2 regions of the Sphaerotilus sp. FB-3 genome follow, and region 2 is predicted to be linked to the other one. Evidence: riboswitches for the same ligand, from Rfam matches in the RefSeq annotation. Region 2 holds a riboswitch; the other holds the start of a gene.
What was found. Region 2 has a riboswitch for cobalamin ahead of NFT33_RS13170 (TonB-dependent receptor domain-containing protein). Riboswitches for the same ligand answer to the same signal wherever they lie in the genome.

Region 1: another riboswitch for cobalamin. It lies ahead of NFT33_RS11875 (cobyrinic acid a,c-diamide synthase CobB); the one in region 2 lies ahead of NFT33_RS13170 (TonB-dependent receptor domain-containing protein).

What each region holds. Positions count from the first base shown of each region.
Region 1 is NZ_BQWE01000030.1:500-8,600, reverse strand. It holds gene cbiE (precorrin-6y C5,15-methyltransferase (decarboxylating) subunit CbiE) at 1-709, opposite strand, end outside; gene NFT33_RS11900 (cobalt-precorrin-5B (C(1))-methyltransferase) at 722-1,846, opposite strand; gene NFT33_RS11895 (precorrin-8X methylmutase) at 1,866-2,546, opposite strand; gene NFT33_RS11890 (sirohydrochlorin chelatase) at 2,543-3,469, opposite strand; gene cobM (precorrin-4 C(11)-methyltransferase) at 3,466-4,245, opposite strand; gene NFT33_RS11880 (energy-coupling factor ABC transporter permease) at 4,246-4,893, opposite strand; gene NFT33_RS11875 (cobyrinic acid a,c-diamide synthase CobB) at 5,023-6,366, opposite strand; cobalamin riboswitch at 6,509-6,733, opposite strand; gene NFT33_RS11870 (hypothetical protein) at 6,932-7,399, shown strand; gene NFT33_RS19415 (methyl-accepting chemotaxis protein) at 7,442-8,101, shown strand, end outside.
Region 2 is NZ_BQWE01000032.1:76,935-85,035, reverse strand. It holds gene NFT33_RS13190 (ABC transporter ATP-binding protein) at 1-77, opposite strand, end outside; gene NFT33_RS13185 (FecCD family ABC transporter permease) at 77-1,087, opposite strand; gene NFT33_RS13180 (ABC transporter substrate-binding protein) at 1,084-1,932, opposite strand; gene NFT33_RS13175 (bifunctional adenosylcobinamide kinase/adenosylcobinamide-phosphate guanylyltransferase) at 1,929-2,501, opposite strand; gene NFT33_RS13170 (TonB-dependent receptor domain-containing protein) at 2,522-4,417, opposite strand; cobalamin riboswitch at 4,503-4,745, opposite strand; gene NFT33_RS13165 (cell division protein ZapB) at 4,854-5,087, shown strand; gene NFT33_RS13160 (cell division protein ZapA) at 5,090-5,422, shown strand; gene NFT33_RS13155 (sulfite exporter TauE/SafE family protein) at 5,621-6,433, shown strand; gene NFT33_RS13150 (methyl-accepting chemotaxis protein) at 6,434-7,753, opposite strand; gene NFT33_RS13145 (chemotaxis protein CheA) at 7,815-8,101, opposite strand, start outside.

The DNA.
Region 1 (8,101 bases), on a different contig from region 2:
CCCGCCACAGCAGCACCACATTGGGATCGGCGAAGGCCTGCGGCGGCGCCTCGGCCACTTCGGCCGGCGCCAGCTCGGCGCGCACCCGCTCGTCCGGCTGCAGCAGCCGCTCGGCCACCGCCATGCGGAAGTCGTCGCCCTGCCCCTCGGCGAGCAGCAGCCGGGCGATGCGCGCGGGCGTGTTCTCGGGGCTGGTCAGCACCAGCAGACGGTCGTGCGCGCGCAGCGCCTGCGCCAGCGCGTGCAGGCCATGCGTGGGCGGCGCACCGACCTGCCATTCGCCGGCGTCCCGGGCGTGGATCGACACGATCTTCGCGTCCTGCCAGACCAGCCCCACGCGCGCGCAGGCCAGCTGCAGCGTCGAGACATTCGGCAGCACCTCGATCGCCTGCACGCACAGCCGCGCGGCCAGGAAGCCGGCGATGCCGTGGCAGAGCGGGTCGCCGGTGGCCAGCACCACCACCTTGCGGCCGGCCTCGCGCGCCTCGCTCACCCAGCCGGGCACGGCGGACAGGCGCCCGGTCAGATCGAGCCGCTCGGCGTCGGGGCGGATCTCGGCCTCCAGCAGCGCGAGCGTGCGCGCGCCGCCGATCACGCGGTCGGCGGCGCGCAGATGCGCCCGCGCCGTCGCGCTCAGGCTGGCCGCGCCGTCGTCGAGCACGCCCAGCACCCGGCAGGGGTTGGGATCCGGAAAGACATCGGTGTTCATCAGCAGTCCTCGTCAGCGGGCCGAACTCGCCTCGGCGATCTTGCGGCCCTCGAAATCGCAGACCAGCACCTGCAGGTGGAAGCGCTGGCCGTAGCGCTCGGGCGCGGTCAGCGTGGACACCACCTTCTGCGCCAGCGCGGCGTGGAACTCGTTCAGCAGCCCGAGCGCCTCCATGCGCTCGGCGGCGAAGCGGGCGGTCTCGGCGGCGGCGATGGCGGCGCACTCGTCGGGCGGCGCGCCGATGCCGGCGGCCAGCTCGGCCAGCAGGCCGGTGTCGACCTCGGCGCGGTTGGCGTGGGTGATGGTCTCGCCCTGGGCGATCTTGGTCAGCTTGCCGACCATGCCGCCGATCACCACCTCGCGCAGCCCCTGCGCCACCGCCTCGTCCAGCGCGTAGCGCAGGAAGTCGCCCATCTGCACGAAGCAGGCGGCGGGCAGCGCGGGGCGCTCCTTCATCGCGAACTGCTCGGTGCGCCCGCCGGTGGTCAGCACGACGACGCCGTGACCGAGGGTGGCGGCCACCTGCACGCCCTGCACCACGCTGGCGCGGTAGGCGGCGGTCGAATAGGGCTTGACGATGCCGGTGGTGCCCAGGATCGAGATGCCGCCCAGGATGCCGAGCCGCGCGTTGAGCGTCTTCTTCGCCATCTCGACGCCCTGGGGCACCGAGATCGTCACCGAGAGCCCGACCTCGTCGAGCAGGCCGGCGGCGACCTCGCGCAGGTTGGCCTCGATGTTGCGTCGCGGCACCGGGTTGATGGCCGGCCCGCCGACCTCCAGCCCCAGCCCGGCCATCGTCACGGTGCCGACGCCGAAGCCGCCGTGCAGCGTGACGACGCCGGGACGGGCCGCATCGATCTGGACATCGGCGGTGAGGTGCGCGCCGTCGGTGCAGTCGGGGTCGTCGCCGGCGAACTTCACCACCATCGCGTGGGCGGCGCGTCCGGTGCCCTCGCCCTCGCAGCGGCCGTCGTGCACGATGAAGCGCACCCGGTCGCCGTTGGGCAGCAGGCTCTCGATCTCGGCCGGCACCGCGCCCTCGACCAGTCCGAGCGCGGCGGCGCGGGCGGCCGCGGCGGCACAGGCGCCGGTGGTGAAGCCGGTGCGCGTGCCGCGCTTGACGGTCTTGTCCATCATGGAAGCGGCCTCTCCAGCGTCAGGCCGCGGCGGCCTTCTGCCGCGCCTCGGCCAGCGACAGCAGCGCGTGCACGGCGGCCACCACCAGCGTCGATCCGCCCTTGCGACCGCGGATGACGATCCAGGGCACGTCGGCGACCTCGGCCATCAGGTCCTTGGACTCGGCCGCCGAGACGAATCCCACCGGCATGCCGACCACCAGCGCCGGGCGCACGCCCGTCTCGCGGATCAGCCGCACCAGCTCGATCAGCGCGGTTGGCGCATTGCCGATGCCCACAATCGCGCCGTCCAGCCGCCCGAGCCGGTGCGCCTTGCGCATCGCCTGCACCGCACGGGTGGTGTCCTCGGCCCGGGCCTGCGCGATCACGTCGGCGTCGCTGATGAACTGGTGCGTCGCCATGCCGAAGTGCGCCAGGCGCGGGCGCGACAGACCGGAGCAGATCATCTCGACATCGGCCACCACCGGCGTGCCGCCGCGCAGCATCGCCGCCACGCCGGCCTCGACCGCGTCCGGGTGGAAGTCGGTCAGGCCGTTGAACTCGAAGTCGGCGTTGGCGTGGATCATGCGGCGCACGATCGGCCACTGCTCGGGCGTGTAGCGGTGCGGGCCGGCCTCGGCGTCAATGATGGCGAAGCTGTCGTGCTCGATCGCCTGGCCGGCGCGGGTGAGCTGCTCGGTGACGGTGTTGACGGTGCTCATGCCGGCTGGGTCTCCACCGGGTGCACGGGAATCACGGCCGGCGCCGGCGCCGGCGCATGGGCGTGCGCATGCTGATGCGTGTGCTCGTGCGAGTGGCCGTGGCCCAGGTCGTGGGCGATCTCGCGGTAGCCGCAGCCGTCGCAGGGCAGCTTGGCTTCGGGCGTGCCGGCCTGCAGGTCGGCGACGCGCTGCTCCAGCAGCTCGAAGATTTCCTTCTCAAACCCGAAGTGCGTCGAGCAGGTGAAGCGGATCCGCGGATACTGCGCGCGCAGGTGCTCGACCTGGCGGTGGATGCGCTGCATCAGCGTGCCGGTGTAGAGGTAGTAGGGCAGCACGACGATCTGGGTCATGCCGATCAGCGCCTGGCGCTGCACCACCCGCTCCAGCCGCGGGAAGGTGATGCCGGTGAAGGCCAGATCGACCAGCTCGTGGTCGCCCTCTTCCTGCAGCCAGCGCGCCATCTTGGCCATGTCGCCGTTGGCGCCGCGATCGGACGAGCCGCGGCCGAGCAGGATCACGCCGGTCGTCGTCGGGTCCGGCATGTCGAGCGCGTTCATGGCCTTGCGCAGCCGGCGCTTGAGGATCGCCAGGATCGGATCGCAGGCGGTGAGGTGCGGGCCGTAGAGGAAGGGGGTGCCGGGGCAGTGCGCGCGGGCGTGCTCGATCGCCTCCGGGATCTCCATCTTCACATGGCCGGCGGCGTTGAGGATCAGCGGCAGCACCAGCACGCGGCGCGCGCCTTGCGCGGCGGCCAGCAGGCCGTCGTGCAGCGAGGGCGGCGCGAACTCGATGAAGCAGACCTCGATGCGCCAGCCTGGCTGGCGGGCACGCCATTGCGCGACGAACTCGCGGATCTCTTCGTTGCCGGATTCCTCGCGCGAGCCGTGGCCGACGAGCAGGATGCAGTCTGGGTGGGAATTCATGCGGAAGCCTTGCGGAAGCGGTGGGTGAAGCCCGGGTCGTAGAGCTTCGACTTGACGAGGTCCGGCCAGTGGCGCGCGCCCAGCGTGGGGCTGGCGATGATCATGGCCTGACTGACGATGCCGGCGTCGCGGCAGCGCTGCTTGATGTCTGAGAGGGTGCCGCGCACGATGCGCTCCTCGCCCGGCCAGCTGGCCTTGTGGACGACGACGACGGGCGCGTCCTCCGGCCAGCCCGCCGCGCGCAGTCCGGCCTCGACCTTGTGCAGCAGCGTGATCGACAGGAAGATGCACAGCGTCGTGCGGTGCGCCGCCAGCGCGGCCAGGTCCTCGCCCGGCGGCATCGGCGTGCGGCCCTCGACGCGGGTGAAGATGACGCTCTGCGTGACCTCCGGCAGCGTGAAGCTCTCGACCGCCGCCGCCGCCGAGGCCATCGCCGAGGACACGCCGGGCACGACACGCACCGGCACGCCGGCGGCGTCGAGCGGCTGCACCAGCTCGATCAGCGCGCCGTAGAGCGCCGGGTCGCCCGTCTGCAGCCGGATCACCGTCTCGTGCGCACCGGCCTGCTCGATCAGCCAGGCGGCCATCTGCGGCAGCGTCATCTCCTTGCTGTCGGCGATGACGCAGCCCGGCGGCGCCCAGCGGGTCGCGGCCTCGTTCACCAGGGAGCCGGCGAACAGGATCGCGCCGGCGCGCTCGATCAGCGCGCGGCCCTTGACGGTCAGCAGCTCCGGGTCTCCGGGGCCGGCGCCGACGAACCAGACGGTGCCGCGCATTCAGGCCGCCCCGGCCAGCGTCAGGCGCTCGTCCAGACAGACCCGCGCCCAGCGCTGCGAGCGCAGTGCCGCGGCGCCACGCACCAGCGCGATGGTGACCAGCGGCTCCAGCGCCACCACACCCAGATAGGACGCCGCGAAGCGGCCCCACTCGGCCAGCGAGACCGCCTGCTCGCCGCTGGCGAGCCAGAAGCCGACCATCAGCGTGACACCGGCGTAGTAGGTACCGTCGAGCTTGAGCAGGGCGGCCAGACCCGGCGTGCCTTCGCCCAGGCGACGGCCCAGCGTGTGGTGCACCGCCAGCAGCGGCACGATCAGCGACAGCGCATTGACCGCCAGATGCACCAGATCCTGCGGCTCGAACAGCAGGCCCTGCATCAGCAGGCCCAGCGCGAAGCCGAAGAGGGTCGGCAGCAGGCCGAACAGCACATAGACGGGCATCGCGCCGATGAAATGCAGCTCGGACGGTCCCACCGGCAGGTGGAAGCTCTCCATGAAGACCGAGAAGAAGACCGCCGCCAGCAGCGTGCGCAGCCACAGGGCGGGCCGGCGCATCAGTGCTGGTGCATGCGCGGCCAGCAGGCCGACGGCAGCCACATTGGCGGCCATGATCTTGGCATCGGACAGGAAGCCGGGTTCGATGTGCATCGTGAAATCTCCGTGGGCAAAGGGACAGGAAAGGGAGTAGGGAACAGACAGGCAGGCGCGAGCCGGCCCGGCACGGGGCCGCCAGGGCTCCGCGCGCATCAGGTCAGGCGTGTCGGGAAGGACGGGCCCTCAGCCGCCGGGCGGCGGCGTGGCCGGATCGAACAGCGCCGCGATCGCGCTCGGGTTCGACGGGAAGTAGAGGTGCAGGAAAGAGGCGTGCAGCCGGCCGAGGCGCCAGACGGATTCCGGCCGGCCGTGGTCGCGCTCGGCGCGGGTCTGGCCGACCGGCTCGAGCGTGCTCTCGAACTGGCCGTGGTGGAAGGTGTGGCCGCGCACCGTGCCCTCGGGCAGGTCGGCGGCGTGCATCCCGAGGTTGACCAGGCGCGGCTGCATCCGGCCCTCGCCGGGCAGCAGGCCCCACATCGCAGCGCGTCGGCCGGCCAGATCGCTCAGGCCGTTACCCAGCGCGAGCAGGCCGCCGCATTCGGCGACGATCGGCCGGCCGGCGGCGTGAAAGGCGCGGATCGTGTCACGGGTGCGGCACGCCTCCTCCAGCCGCTCCAGATGCAGCTCCGGATAGCCGCCGGGCAGGTAGAGCGCATCGGCCTCGGCCGGCACCGGCTCGTCGGCCAGCGGCGAGAAGAAGACGATGCGTGCGCCGAGCTGCTCCAGCATGTCGACGTTGGCAGGGTACAGGAAGGCGAAGGCGTCGTCGCGGGCGATGGCCACCGTGCGGCCGGCCAGGCGCCGCGGCGGGGCGTCGACCTCGGCCGGCGCGATGAAGCGCACCGGCGCGGGCAGCGGCGGCGCGGCACGCGCGACCACATCGGCTGCGCCTTCCAGCCGGCGCTCCAGGTCCGGCAGTTCGGCCGCCTGAACCAGGCCCAGGTGGCGCGAGGGCCACTCCAGCGCCTCGCAGCGCGGCAGCGCGCCGAATGCGGCCATGCCCGGCGGCAGGCTCTCGATGACCATGCGCGCATGGCCCTCGCTGCCGACGCGGTTGGCGATCACGCCGGCGAAGTCCAGCCCCGGCCGGTACAGCTTCAGCCCGAGCGCGATCGCGCCGAAGGTCTGCGCCATCGCGCTGGCGTCGATCACCGCCAGCACTGGCAGCCCGAGCCGCTCGGCCAGCGCCGCGCTCGAGGCACTGCCGTCATGCAGGCCCATCACGCCTTCGACGAGGATCAGGTCGGCCTCGCCAGCGGCCTGCCAGAGCAGCTCGCGGCAGTGATCCTCGCCGCCCATCCACAGGTCGAGCTGCCGGCACGGCGCGCCGCTGGCGTGCTCGTGCACCATCGGATCGATGAAGTCGGGGCCGGTCTTGAACACCCGCACCCGCAGGCCCTGGCGGCGCCAGTGGCGGGCCAGCGCGGCCGTCACCGTGGTCTTGCCCTGGCCGGAGGCCGGCGCGCTGACCAGCAGCGCGGGGCAGAGGCGGTCGGGCCGCCCGGAAGGAATATCGCTTGTCGTCATGCCTGTCGGCCGCACGCCCCGTGCGGCTGTCGCGAGAGAATCGCTGGCGGCATCGGGCGGGGTCGGACGGGACAGGACCGGGGCCGGTCCTGCACGGGCTCCGGTGGAGTCCCGTGTCGTCCGGCCGCCGCCCTCCGCGGTGCCAGTGCGCATGCTTCAGGCCGGTATCCGGGCTGGCGAGCGCGGGAGTCACCCTCTCGGGCGATCCTGCCGATCGGGTCGCCTTCCCGGAACCGGGGCTCCAGTGGCATCGTGACCTGATCTTCTCTCGCTGACCGTTGCGGGGGCAGCGCCGGCATCTCACCGGCTTCCCGTTTAAATCCGGCCGTTCTTCACGAACCGGATCACCTGCAGCAGCGTGCAGTCTATCAGCTTCGGCAGCTCGGGCACCAGTCCCCATGCGTACCGGTCCGCCTGCTGCAAAAGGACGGAAAACCCGCGCAAATCCCTCCATGGCTGCGGGAATGCACATGATCGAATCACTGTGCCCTGACCCCGATCTGCCGCCGTCGATGACCGGACGGGAGTCGCTGTCCCCTCAGTCCAGAACATTCGGAGCCCGTCCATGGCGCTGGTGACCAAGCATCGAGAGACCGTTCATGAACCCGTGGCCGCACCGGTCGTCGCGCGAGGCGTGACCCGGGCAATGGCCCGCGACGCCGAGGCCGGCCGCAAGCGCGCACGCACGCTGGCCAAGCAGCAGCAGGTCGCCGAGCGGGTGGCCAGCGCATCGAGCCAGCTGTCGGCCGGCATCAACGAGGCAGCCTCCGCCTCCGAAGAGCTCAAGCGCGCGGCCGACCAGATCGCCAGCGGCGCCGAGGAAGCCTCGGGCGCCGCCCAGGAATCGCTCGCCGCGATCACGCAGGTCAGCGCTTCGATCGCCCGCCAGCTGTCCGCGGTCAACAATTCGCGCGCCAAGGCCGACAGCATGCAGGCCACCACCAGCCGCATCGATTCCGAGGTGCGCGCCACGGTGGCCAATGTCACGCTGGCGGCGCGCCGCCAGGCCGAGTCGGTGCAGCGGGTGGCCTAGCTCGAGCGCCAGGCGGCCAACATCGGCGACATCGTCAAGGCGGTGGCGCGCATCGCCGACCAGACCAATCTGCTGGCCCTGAATGCCGCGATCGAGGCCGCACGGGCCGGTCAGCACGGCAAGGGTTTCGCGGTGGTCGCCGACGAAGTGCGCACCCTGGCCGAGACCAGCGAGAAGAGCGCCAAGCAGATCCAGGATCTGGTCGGCCAGATCCAGGGCGAGGTCAAGGCCATCGCGGCCGGCATCAACCAGTCGTCCGAGACGATCGCCGGCGAGGTCGAGAAGAGCGAGCAGATCCTGCGCCAGCTCGACCGGGTGCGCCATGACGCGGCCGACATCGTGGCCGGGGCCGGCGAGATCTCCGCCGCAGCCCAGCAGGCCAGCGTGGCCTCGCAGCAGGCGCTCAAGGGCGCCGAGCAGATCGCCGCGGCGGCCGCGCAGCAGTCCTCCGCCTGCGAGGAGGCGGCCAAGACGGTCGACGAGCAGAGCGCGGCGCTGTCCGAGTGCGAGCAGACCTCGCAGAACCTGTCGGAGATCGCCGACGAGCTGAAGAACTCCTCGGACATCGGCAAGAGCGCCGAGGAAGTCGCCAGCGCCGCCGAGCAGCTCGCCGGTGCGGTGCAGGAGATCAACCGCTCGGCCGCGCAGATCATGGTGGCGCTCGACGAGATCCGCAAGGGCGCGCAGACCCAGGCCTCGGCC
Region 2 (8,101 bases):
AGCACCGTGCGATCGCCCAGGCGCACCTGCAGGCGGCGGGCGCTGAGCATCGGATCGGACACGAAGGGGCCGCCCATCAGCCCGTCCTCCGGCGCTGCAGCAGCCACAGCAGATAGGAGCCGCCGAGCACCGCGGTCAGCACGCCGACCGGCAGCTCCTGCGGCGCGATCAGCCAGCGCGAGAGCACATCGGCGCCCATCAGCAGCACGCCGCCCATCGCCGCGCTGGCCACCAGGCCGTAGCCGTGCGTCGCCTGCACGAAGCGGCGCACCAGATGCGGCGCCACCAGGCCGACGAAGGCCACCATGCCGGCCTGCGCGACCGCGGTGCCGGTGGCCAGCGCCATCAGCGCGACCATCACCAGCCGCAGCCGCGGCAGCGACAGCCCGAGGCTGGTGGCGCTGTCCTCGCCCAGCGACAGCGCATCGAGCACCCGCGCCAGCCGCCAGGCCAGCGGCAGCGCCGCCAGCAGCGCCAGCAGCAGCAGCAGGCAGGACGGCCAGCCGAGAAATCCGGTCGTGCCCAGCAGGAAGGCCTGCTTGCCGCGCAGCGCGTCCGGGTCGAGCGTGGTCAGCAGATCGTTGAAGGCGCCCAGCACCACGCCGACCACCACCCCGGCCAGCAGCAGCCGGGTGGTGTGGGTCGCGCCCCGGGCCAGCATCAGCGTCAGCGACACGCCCAGCAGGGCACCGCAGAAGGCCGCACCGACCAGCCCGAACCGCGCCAGCCAGCCGGCCGCCCCGCCCCCGAGCACCGCCGATCCGGCGGTCAGCACCAGCACCACACCGAGCGAGGCCCCCGCGGCCGAGCCCAGCAGATAGGGATCGGCCAGCGGATTGCGGAACAGCCCCTGCGCGATCGCGCCGGCCAGGCCGAACAGCGCGCCGGTCAGCCAGGCGCCCAGCGTGCGCGGCAGACGGATCTGGCCCAGCACCAGTCCGGCCGAACCGTCGTCGAACAGGGCCTGCAGCGCCGAGAAGCTGGCGCCCTCGCTGCCGATCAGCAGCCCGGCCAGCAGCCCGATCAGCGACAGCAGCGCCAGCCCACGGGCCAGCAGCCGCCGGCGATGGCGTTCCTCGAGGCTCATTCGCGCAGGGCCGTCAGGCAGTCGGCGACCAGTTCGGCCGCCTCGCCCAGGCGCGGGCCAGGCCGCACCAGGGTGTCATAGCGATCGGCCGGAAAGGCACAGCGCCGGCCCGACTGCAGCGCCTTCAGCCCGGCCCAGCCCGGCCGGCGCGGCATGTCGGCGATGTGGCGCTCGACCGCCATCACCACATCGGGCGCGGCGCGCACGACGAATTCGGGATTGAGCTTCGGAAAGGGACCGAGTTCGGCCGGCACGATGTTGACCAGGCCGAAGCGCTGCAGCAGCTCGCCGATGAAGGAGCTGCGCCCGGCCGCATAGGGCGCCGAGTCGACCTCGAAATAGACGCTGCGCCCGCGCCAGCCGGCCGGCACCCGGGCGACGGCCCGCTCGACCTGCGCGTCGATGCGCGCCCACAGCGCCGTGCCCTGCCCGGGCCGGCCCAGCAGCACCGCGATCGTCTCGGCGGTGCGCCGCGCCTCCTCGGTGGTGCGCGACTCCAGCACCACCACCTTCAGGCCGAGCGACTGCAGCCGCTCGACCGCGCGGCTCGACGGCACGGCCAGCACCACATCGGGCCGCAGGCCGACGATGCGCTCGATCTGCGGATCATCCATGCCGCCCAGGCGCGGCAGCCGCTCGACCCGGGCCGGCCAGCTGGAATAGCGGTCGACGCCGACCAGACGCTCGCACTCGCCCAGCGCGCAGACGGTCTCGGTCAGCGAGGGCATCAGCGAGACGATGCGCCGCGGCGGCACCGACGAAGCCGGGGCCTGGGCCTGAACCACCGGCCACGCCGCCAGCAGCGGCAGCAGCGCGGCGCAGGCCCGCAGGACCGTGCGCCTCACCGCCGCACCGCCATCTCGAGCCCGGCCACCATCAGCGTGACCCGCGCACAGACCGCCGCCACCTGCTGGTGCAGCCGCCCGAGCGCATCGACGAAGTGCCGGGCCTCGCGCGACAGCGGCGCCAGGCCCAGGCCGATCTCGTTGGAGACCAGCACCACCGGACCCGGCGCCTGCTGCAGGGCCGCAGCCAGCGCGTCGCAGGCGGCCTGCCAGCGCGTCGCGTCGGCCGGCTCGCCCTCGAGCGGCATCAGCCAGCGGGTGGTCCACAGCGTCAGGCAGTCGACCAGCACCAGGGTGTCGGGCGCGGCATGGCGGCGCAGCGCGGCGGCCAGATCGAGGCAGTCCTCGTCGGTCGCCATCGCCGGCACCCGCTCCAGGCGATCGAGGCGGTGGCGCTCGATGCGCTCGCGCATCTCGCCGTCGCCGGCCAGCGCGGTGGCCAGCAGCACCGCACGGCGCCCGGGCGCGCCGGCCAGCCAGTCGGCCGCGCGACGCTCGCCACAGCGCGACTTGCCGCTGCGCTGGCCGCCCAGGATGAATTCGCAGCGCTGATGGTTCTCCATTCTCATCGCCCGATCATCGCTCAGGCTCAGCGCGGGCTGTAACGCAGCGTGAGATGCAGCTCGCGGCCCGGCTGGTTGTAGCCCCAGGCGGTCTCGTACTGGCGGTCGAACAGGTTGTTCAGCCGCGCGCCCAGCGACCAGTCGCGCTGGAACTGCCACTGCGCGTTCAGGTCGGCCACCGCGTAGCCGGCCAGACGGAGGGTGTTGGCGGCGTTGTCGTAGCGATGGCTGCGCGCCTGCAGGCCGGCGCCGACGCTCCAGGCGCCCAGATCGACATCGGCCGACAGCCGGGCCTGGTTGCGCGCGCGGCGCGGCAGCAGCTTGTCGTGGTTGGCGCTGCCCTCGGTGGCATTGCGCGGGTCCAGATGGTCGTAGGCGGCACCGACCCGCACCGGGCCGAAGCGGCCGTCGTAGGCCAGCGTCACGCCGCGGCTCTCGACATAGGGCAGATTGGTCGGGTTGGCGCCCTGGGTGATGTAGCCGCGCACCCGGTTGCCGAACAGCGTCGCGCTGATGCTCTGCTCGCCCACGGTGTAGCGCAGGCCCAGCTCGGCATGGCGGCCTTCCTCCGGCGCCAGCGCCGGGTTGCCATACGACGGCCAGTAGAGCTGGTTGAAGCTCGGCGCGACGAAGCTGGTGCCGAGCTGGGCGCTCAGGCGCAGCGCATCGCTCAGCGCCAGGCCGTAGCCGAGGTTGCCGGTGGTCTGGTCGCCGTACTGCGAGTTGCGGTCATGGCGCACGCCGGCCTGCACGGTGTGCGCACCCAGCGCCACGCGGTAGCCCAGCGCGCCGCTGCGCACGGTGCGCTCGGTCACCTCGTAGTTGCCGCCCGGCTTGCTGACCTTCTGCTTCAGATGCTCGGCCACCACCAGCAGCGAGCCGACCGGCAGCGCGAAGGTGTTGTCCCAGCTCAGCTGCTGCTGCACCGTGGCGATGGTGCCCAGATCGGTCCAGGGCGAGGCCGAGGCCTGCGTCTCGTAGTCGTTGGCGCTGCGGGCGATGCGCAGCACCGTCGACCAGCCCTTGACCACCTCGCCGCTGGCATCGACCGAGGCGACCTGGGTGCGCAGGCCGGCGCGCGAATCGGCGCCCGGGCCGTCATCGAAGCCGGTGCGCGATTCCGACTGCAGCAGCCGGGCATTGAGCTGCCAGCCCTGCGGCAGGCGCAGGCCGAGCTGGGCGCTGCCGGCGTTCTGGTTGAAGCCGTCCGGATCCGGGTTGTGGCTGCCGAACAGCACCCGCTCATTGGTCGACGAGAAGCCGCGGTTCTCGGTGTGAATCAGCTGGACCGCGCCGTTCCAGAGGCCGTCGTCGAAGCTCAGACCGGCACTGCCCTGGGCATGGCGCTTGCTGCCGACGGTCAGCGCACCGTTGCCGCGCAGGCCCTGGCCCGGCTGGGCGCGGCGGGTGAAGACCTGCACCACGCCGCCGACCGCATCGCTGCCGTACAGGCTGGAGAGCGGGCCGCGCACGATCTCGATGCGCTCGATGTCGCCCAGCGGCAGGTTGTCGAAGTCGGCCTGGCCGAGCGTCGCCGAACCGTAGCGCACGCCATCGACCAGCAGCAGCACATGACGCGCCTCCATGCCGCGCATGAAGATCGAGCTGGACTTGCCCAGACCGCCATTGGAGGTGAACTGGATGCCCGGCTGCTGCGCCAGCACCTCGGCCAGCGTGCGGCCGGACTGGAGCGCCAGATCCTCGGCGGTCAGCACCGTCACGTCGGCGATGCTGCGATCGGCCTGGATCGGGCTGCGGGTGGAGGTCACCACCACGGCGGGCAGCGAGGCCGCCGCGGTGGCCACGGCCGGGGCGGACTGGGCGGCAGCGCCCAGCGGCAGGCACAGCATCAGCGCTGCGGCGGCAGCAGTGGCGCGCAGGCGCGTTTCGGGCAGACGGCTGCCGACGGAGAGCTTGGACATGATGGAACGGTGTCAGGATCGTGCATGCCAGCGTCCCCGCAGGCCTCGCACCTCATGGCCCGCCGGCGCCGCGACCGGCGCGGCATCGACAGACCCCCTGTTGGCCGGTATCCGGGCTGACGGACGAACCCGCTGCGACCCTTCCCGGCATCGCCTGGATGCCAGTGGTTCATGTGCGCAGGGGCAGAGAGCCGCCGAGGCTCTCGTCCGCTTACCGTTGCGGGGGCAGCACAGGTTGGGCCGACCCGGCGGGTCTTGACCTTCCTGTTTCCCGTTTAACCCGCCGACCAGATCCGGTCAGGCGAGCACCAACAGCGTGAATTGTAAACATTGCGGCGGTGCACCACTACAATCGGACCCTTCCGGCGCCCTCGCCTGTGGCGTTCGCGCCAACACGATGCAGCGGCACCGACCGCCCCGACAGCACAGCAGCGCAATGTCCACACTCGAAGACCTCGCCGACCGGATAGAACGGCTGATCCTTCGCCACGAAGAGCTCAAGCGCGCCAATGCCCAGCTCGAGCAGCAGCTCACCGCGGTCGCGGCCGAGCGGGACAACCTGCGCTCGCGCTATGCGGCCGCGCGCAACCGCATCGACGCGCTGCTCGAGCGGCTGCCCGCCGGCGATGTCGACACCCATGAACGCGGCGCCTCGGGAGGCGGGGTATGAGCATGAAGCAGATGGAAGTCAGCATCATGGGCCAGATCTATCTGCTGGCCTGCCCGGAAGGGGGGGACGCGGTGCTGGCCGAGGCGGTGACCCGGGTCGACCGCGAGATGTGCGCGATCCGCGATGCCGGCCGGGTCAAGGCACGCGAGCGCATCGCGGTGCTGGCGGCGCTGAACATCGCCTACGCGCTGAGCGAGCTGCGCCACTCGGGCGGCACCCCGATGCCGCTGCCGCCCCCGCCGCCGCCCGCGCCGCCGCCGATCACCATCGATGTCGACGGCCTGGTGCGGCGCATCGAAGCCAGCCTCGGCGCCGAGGGAATGAAGCTAGAATGATCCCTGTCCGTCGCGTCCGCGGGGGTTTTATATTTCCTTGAACCGATGCTCTCGCGAGCCCGGGCCTGGAACATTGTCCGGCTGGTGCGATCGTCTCGCGTCAGATGAACCCGAAGCCGGACTGACCTCGCCCACCTGAATCCCCTGGGTTCAGGAATGCGGCCCTCGGTTCGCGATGGACACCTCCCCTCCACCACGATGAACCTCGACCCGATGCTGGTCGCCCAGCTGCTCGTTCTCGGCAGCTGCACCGGTTTTCTCGCCGGCCTGCTAGGCATCGGCGGCGGCATGCTGATCGTGCCCTTCATGACGCTGATCCTGTCCGCCCGCGGCGTGGAGTCGGCGCTGGCGGTCAAGATGGCGATCGCCACCTCGATGGCCACCATCGTCTTCACCTCGATCTCGAGCGTGCGCGCCCACCACCGACGCGGCGCGGTGCGCTGGGATCTGGTGCGGCGCATCGCGCCGGGCATCGCGGTCGGCGGGCTGATCGCCGGTGCAGGCGCTTTTGCCGCGCTGCGCGGCACGACGCTGGCGCTGGTCTTCGCGGTCTTCGTCGCCTTCTCGGCCACGCAGATGCTGCGCAACCGTCAGCCGGCACCGTCGCGGCAGATGCCCGGCACCGCGGGCAGCCTGGGCGCGGGCACGCTGATCGGCTTCATCTCCGGACTGGTGGGGGCCGGCGGCGGCTTCATCTCGGTGCCCTTCATGACCTGGTGCAATGTCGCGATGCACCACGCGGTGGCGACCTCGGCCGCGCTGGGCCTGCCGATCGCGCTGGCCAACACCGTCGGCTACCTGATCGGCGGCTGGTCGATGCCGGCACCCCTGCCGGGAGCGCTGGGCTGGCTGTGGCTGCCGGGCCTCGGGCTGATCGCCTGCGCCAGCGTGCTGACCGCGCCGCTGGGCGCACGGGCCGCCCATGCACTGCAGGTCGCGCAGCTCAAGCGCGCCTTCGCGCTGGTGCTCTACCTGCTGGCGCTCTACATGGGCGGGAAGGCGCTGGGCTGATCAGAAGGATTCCCACTGCTCGGTCGAGCCGGTCTCGGCCACCGGCGCGGGTGCCGGCGCGGCCTTGCGCTCGGCGGCGGGCGGCGGGGGCGGTGCCGGCCGGCTGACCGGCGCCGACACAGGCGTCGCTGCGGTGCGGGCCACCGGCGCTGCAGCGGCACGCGCAGCCGATTTCGGCTTCGGTGCCGGCGACACGGACGGCACCCGGCTGCCACTGCTGCCACCGCCCGTTCCCAGCTGGAAGCTCTTGACGCCGGCCGCCAGCGTCGCGGCCTGACGGCGCAGGCTGTCGGCGGCAGCCGCGCTCTCCTCGACCAGCGCGGCGTTCTGCTGCGTCATCTGGTCGAGCTGGCCGACCGCGGCGCTGACCCGGCCCAGCTCGGTGCTCTGCTCGCTGGTCGAGGCGGTGATCTCGCTGATCAGGTCGCTGACACGCTGCACGCCGCTGACGATGTCGCTCATCGCCCGGCCGGCGTCATGGACCAGATGCGTGCCAGCACCGACCTTGTCGACGCTGGCCCCGATCAGGGTCTTGATCTCCTTGGCCGCATGGGCGCTGCGCTGCGCCAGGTTGCGCACCTCGCCGGCCACCACCGCAAAGCCGCGGCCCTGCTCGCCGGCCCGGGCGGCCTCCACCGCCGCGTTCAGCGCCAGGATGTTGGTCTGGAAGGCGATGCCGTCGATCACGCCGATGATCTCGGCGATCTTGCGGCTGGAGGCGCTGATCTCCTCCATGTTGCTGACCACCTGGGTCATCACGTCGCCACCGCGCTGGGCGGCGCTGGAGGCCTGGCCGGCCAGCTCGTTGGCGAGCTGGGCCGAATCGGCGGTCTGGCGCACCGTCTCGCTGAGCTGCTCCATCGAACTGGAGGTCTGCTGCAGCGAGCCGGCGGTCTGCTCGGTGCGCATCGACAGCTCCTGGTTGCCGGCCGCGATCTGCGTGCTGGCAGTGCCGACCGCATCGGTCGATTCGCGGATGCTGCCGACGATCGCACCGACCGCATCCTGCATGCGCAGCAGCGCACGCAGCAGCTGCGCGGCCTCGTCCTCGCCGCGGACCTCCAGGCGGGTGCCCAGATCACCCTGGGTGATCGCGTCGGTCAGCTGCTGGGCGCGGGCGATCGGCGCGACGATCGAGGCCGAGTTGATCAGCGTCAGCGGCACGACGACCGCCAGCATCGCCGCCATCGTGCCGAGAATCAGCAGGCGGTCGGCACCGCTCCAGACCATCGCGCCGATGACGGCGAACAGCCCCACCAGCATGGCCACCGCCGCGGCCATGCGCAGTCGGATGGTGAAATTCCAGAACATGTCCTGCATCGCAAGCGCTCCCGGGATTGGTCTGTCGCGTGTCGTGTCGTGAAGGGGCCGGGGCGGCGCGTCAGCGCGCCTGCACCAGCGTGGCGATGTCGAGGATCAGCGCGACCCGGCCGTTGCCGAGAATCGTCGCGCCCGAGACATGCGGGATGCGCTTGTAGTGGGTCTCGAGGTTCTTCACCACGACCTGCTGCTGGCCGATCAGCTCGTCGACGATCAGCGCCGCGCGCGAGCCTTCCGACTCGACGATGACCATGATCGGCTGGGCCGGCGGCTCGTCGCGCCAGACGCCGAAGTGCCCGGCCAGGTCGACCACCGGCAGGTATTCCTCGCGCACCTTGGCGACGCGGT